One region of the Streptomyces sp. NPDC059373 genome, then DNA from elsewhere that is predicted to be linked to it. Evidence: riboswitches for the same ligand, from Rfam matches in the RefSeq annotation. Region 1 holds a riboswitch; the other holds the start of a gene.
The links. A riboswitch is a leader RNA that binds a small molecule or an ion and turns the genes downstream of it on or off. The one in region 1 is predicted to bind glycine.
Positions count from the first base shown of each region.

Region 2: another riboswitch for glycine. It lies ahead of gcvT (glycine cleavage system aminomethyltransferase GcvT); the one in region 1 lies ahead of gcvP (aminomethyl-transferring glycine dehydrogenase).

Region 1 is NZ_JBHYXC010000073.1:9,663-11,857, reverse strand. Features, by position in the region: gene gcvP (aminomethyl-transferring glycine dehydrogenase) at 1-966, opposite strand, end outside; glycine riboswitch at 1,015-1,138, opposite strand; glycine riboswitch at 1,140-1,238, opposite strand; gene ACFXJ5_RS40025 (PRC-barrel domain-containing protein) at 1,340-1,705, shown strand; gene ACFXJ5_RS40020 (DNA polymerase IV) at 1,715-2,195, opposite strand, start outside.
Region 2 is NZ_JBHYXC010000026.1:27,389-29,583, forward strand. Features, by position in the region: gene ACFXJ5_RS28410 (hypothetical protein) at 1-51, shown strand, start outside; gene ACFXJ5_RS28415 (AAA family ATPase) at 81-698, opposite strand; glycine riboswitch at 908-1,005, shown strand; gene gcvT (glycine cleavage system aminomethyltransferase GcvT) at 1,161-2,195, shown strand, end outside.

The sequences.
Region 1 (2,195 bases):
CAGCCGGTACGCCTTGTTGCCGTCGGCGTCGACCGAGACACCGACCAGACGGCCGGGCAGGCTGCGGGCGAACTGCGCGCGCACCGCCATGTATCCGGCGTGCGGGCCGCCGAAGCCCATGGGTACGCCGAAGCGCTGGGTGGTGCCGACGGCGATGTCCGCGCCCAGCTCGCCGGGCGAGGTGAGCAGGGTCAGCGCGAGGAGGTCGGCGGAGACGGTGACGACCGCGCCGAGGCCGTGCGCCTGCTCGATGACCGGCTTGAGGTCGCGTACGGCACCGGAGGCGCCCGGGTACTGCAGCAGGACGCCGAAGACACCGCGCTCGGCGACCTCGGCCGGGATGCCGTCGGACAGGTCGGCGACGACCACCTCGACGCCGGTGGGCTCGGCACGGGTCTGGATGACGGCGGTGGTCTGCGGGAAGGTGTCGGCGTCGACCAGGAAGACGCCGTCCTTGATCTTGCCGACCCGGCGGGACAGGGCCATCGCCTCGGCGGCGGCGGTGCCCTCGTCGAGCAGCGACGCGCCGGAGGTGGGGAGTCCGGTGAGGTCGGCGACCACGGTCTGGAAGTTGAGCAGCGCCTCCAGGCGGCCCTGCGAAATCTCCGGCTGGTAGGGCGTGTAGGCCGTGTACCAGGCCGGGTTCTCCATGACGTTGCGCAGGATCACCGGCGGGGTGAAGGTGCCGTAGTAGCCGAGGCCGATCATCGGGTGCAGCACCTGGTTGCGGTCGGCCAGCGAGCGCAGCTCGGCCAGGACGTCGGCCTCGGTGCGGGCGGCCGGAAGGCTCAGTGCCTGGGCGCTCTTGATGGCGGCCGGCACGGCGACGGCGGTCAGCTCGTCGAGCGAGCCGTAGCCGATCTGGGCGAGCATCTTGGCCTGGGCTGCCCGGTCGGGGCCGATGTGGCGGCCGGCGAAGGGAATGCCGCGCTCCAGCTCGGAGAGTGGGATGCGGTTGGCGGTCATCTGCGGAGGCCTCCTGGTCTGACGCACTGGCCTGACTCGATTGGGGCCTCCCCCTCTGTCATCTGAACCTGAGAGCTTCACCGCCCCGCGCGAGCGGAACGACTTTCACCGTCGGTGAGGCAGCGCCCCGAGGACGTCAGTGTCCTGAGACTCTTCCTGCTTTCCAGAGTGACCTCACCCATGCGGTACGGATGCCTGAGAGATTCCGGGGAGGAGTTGCTCCTTCGGCGCCCGGCTTGCCTGCACTGCCGGGACTCTCCCGCACGGGGTCTGCGGCCGCTGCCAGCCTACCAGCGCGACTCCCGACGCCGACATGTGACAGAAGGTGGCTTTCGTGACTAAATAGGATCAATTACGAGCAGTTGGAGGAACCGTGCAGACCGGTATCGATCCGCGCAGCCTGATCGGCCGCAGGGCCTTCGACATCAACGGAGTGAAGATCGGCACCGTCGACGAGGTCTACCTCGACGACGCGACCGGCCGGCCCGAATGGGCCGCCGTCCGGACCGGCCTCTTCAGCCGTGACGCCTTCGTCCCCCTGGAGCCCAGCGAGTTCGTCGAGGACCACCTTCGCGTCCCCTTCGACAAGGCCCTCATCAAGGACGCCCCCGACTTCGGCGTCGGCCGCCACCTCTCCCCCGAGCAGGAGCTCCAGCTCTACCACCACTACGGCCTGGAGGTCCCGTTCCCCGACGGCACGGCCGACCACGACTTCGGCACCCTGGCGGGCGAAAGCTGAGCGGCGAGGTCACTCCGACCGCCGTACCAGTGGCAGCGGCTCCGACGGCTCCAGGTCAGGCGCCTCCACCGGGAAGGTCCGCACCCTTCCCGGCACCAGCGACCACGGCTCCTCGAACCGTACGGTGACCCGGCCGACGCCACTGCCCTGCACCCAACCGGCGCCGTACACGGCATGCCGTACGTCCTGCCCGGGCAGCCAGCGCCGGATCGGCGCCGGCTCGTCCGCCGGGGTGGCCGCCACCGTGGGGCTGTCGATCGCCTCGTCGGCGGCCACGGCCTCCGCCGCCTGGGCGAACAGATCCTCCTGGGTGAAGTCGGCGAGCCCCGAGACGCCCACCCCGAGCAGCCGGACCCCGCCGGTCGTGTCCACGGCCTCGATCAGCCGCCCGGCCGTCTCGCGGACGACCGCCGGGTCGTCGGTCGGGGCCCGCAGCGTCTCGGAGCGGGTGAGCGTGCTGAAGTCGAAGCGCCGCACCTTGATCACCACG
Region 2 (2,195 bases), on a different contig from region 1:
CCGCAGCTCAACGCGCCGCAGATCGCGGAGACCGCCGAGAGCACCGGCTGAAAGAAATCCCGCACCGTGGCCCGGGCCGCTCAGCCTTCGCAGTCGAACGCGATGGCACCGAGCGCCCGGGCCGCGGCGCGATCCAGCAGTACCGCCGACACGCACGCAGCCGGCAGCTTCCCGGCCCGCGCCGCCGCCACCAGCCGCCGCGTGGCCCTGCGATGCCTGGCCATCGCGTACGCCGACACCCCGCGCCCGCGTGAGCGCTGCCCGTCCCGGGCGGCCTCCTCGGTCACGTCGAGCACCAGCAGATGCATGCCCCGGCCGCGCACTGCGGCCTGCCGGGCGAGCCAGTTCCGTACCCACGGCAGCGTTCCGCAGTCGTGGACGACCACGCTGTCCCCCGAGCGCAGTGCCCGCCGCATCCCGGCGTAGTGCGCGATCCGCACCAGCGGGCGGTAGACGGTGTAGGGCAGCCGCCGCGGCAGCCGCGCCGCCCAACGCAGCCGTACGTCCTGCGAGTCGATCAGCCGGGCGTCCTTCGCGCGCCGCATCAGGGTGCTCTTGCCGCCGCCGGGCAGGCCGGACACGACGAGCACGTCGCCGGCGGGGTAGCTGAGCGTCCGGACGGCGAGTCCGCGCAGGTCGGTCAGCCGCCCGGGCCTGGTCCGTGCCGGGACCCGAACCGCCCGCCGGGGTGCGGCCACGCCCCTCGCTGTCGCGTACGAACCGCTCAGACCCACCGGCACAGCGATCGCCCTCCCCGTCCCATATCTTCAAGAAAGGGTAATGGGGAGACCAACAGCTTCCTATGAGCGCGTCGTGATCGGGACGGGGCCGGGACCCCGCCGGGACACGATCGCGACAAGACCCGGAGCGCGTGCAATGATGGCCGCTCAATCTCATACAGGCCGTTCGAGGCCGCGCGGGAGAGCCCCGACCGGGTGACCGGAAGGGCGCCGAAGGAGCAAGTCCTCCCTTGAATCTCTCAGGCACAGTTACCGCGCGGACGAGGCACATCTGAAAAGCGGGCAGCCCCTCGCGGTGCGCTGCCCCACCCAAGGTGCAAACCTCGGTCCCCGTCAGGGGTCCAGGTGAACCTCTCAGGTTCCGATGACAGATGGGGAGGAGTCCTCGCCACGCCTGCCTTCTGGGAGCCCCGTCCGATGATGACGCCGACGCCTGCCGCCCCCCGCCGTACCGCGCTCGACGCGCTGCACCGCGCGCTCGGCGCCACGATGACCGACTTCGCCGGCTGGGACATGCCGCTGCGCTACGGCAGCGAGCGCGACGAGCACAACGCCGTACGCACCCGGGCCGGGCTCTTCGACCTCTCCCACATGGGCGAGATCACGGTCACCGGCCCGCAGGCCGGGCAGGCCCTGGACCACGCACTCGTCGGCCACATCTCCGCGCTCGCGGCCGGCCGGGCCCGCTACACCATGATCTGCCAGGAGGACGGCGGCATCCTGGACGACCTGATCGTCTACCGGCTGGACGAGTCCGAGTTCATGGTCGTCGCCAACGCCTCCAACGCCCAGGTGGTGCTCGATGCGGTCACCGCCCGGGCGGCCGGCTTCGAGGCGGACGTACGGGACGACCGGGACGCGTACGCGCTGATCGCGGTCCAGGGCCCGGAGTCGCCGGGGATCCTGGCCTCGCTGACCGATGCCGACCTGGACGGGCTGAAGTACTACGCCGGGCTGCCCGGCACCGTGGCCGGCGTCCCGGCGCTGATCGCCCGCACGGGCTACACCGGCGAGGACGGCTTCGAGCTCTTCGTGGCCCCGGCCGACGCCGAGAAGCTGTGGCAGGCGATCACCGAGGCGGGTTCGCCGGTGGGCCTCGTGCCGTGCGGGCTGTCGTGCCGGGACACGCTGCGGCTGGAGGCGGGGATGCCGCTGTACGGGCACGAGCTGACGGCCGCGCTCACCCCCTTCGACGCCGGGCTCGGCCGGGTCGTGAAGTTCGACAAGCCCGGTGACTTCGTGGGCCGCGAGGCGCTCCGGGCCGCCGCCGACCGGCCCGTCCGCAAGCTGGTCGGCCTGGTCGCCGAGGGCCGCCGGGTCCCCCGGGCGGGCTACCCCGTCGTCGCCGACGGCAAGGTCATCGGCGAGGTCACCTCCGGCGCGCCGTCCCCGACCCTGGGCAAGCCGATCGCCATCGCGTACGTGGACGCCGAGCACGCGGCGCCGGGCACCGAG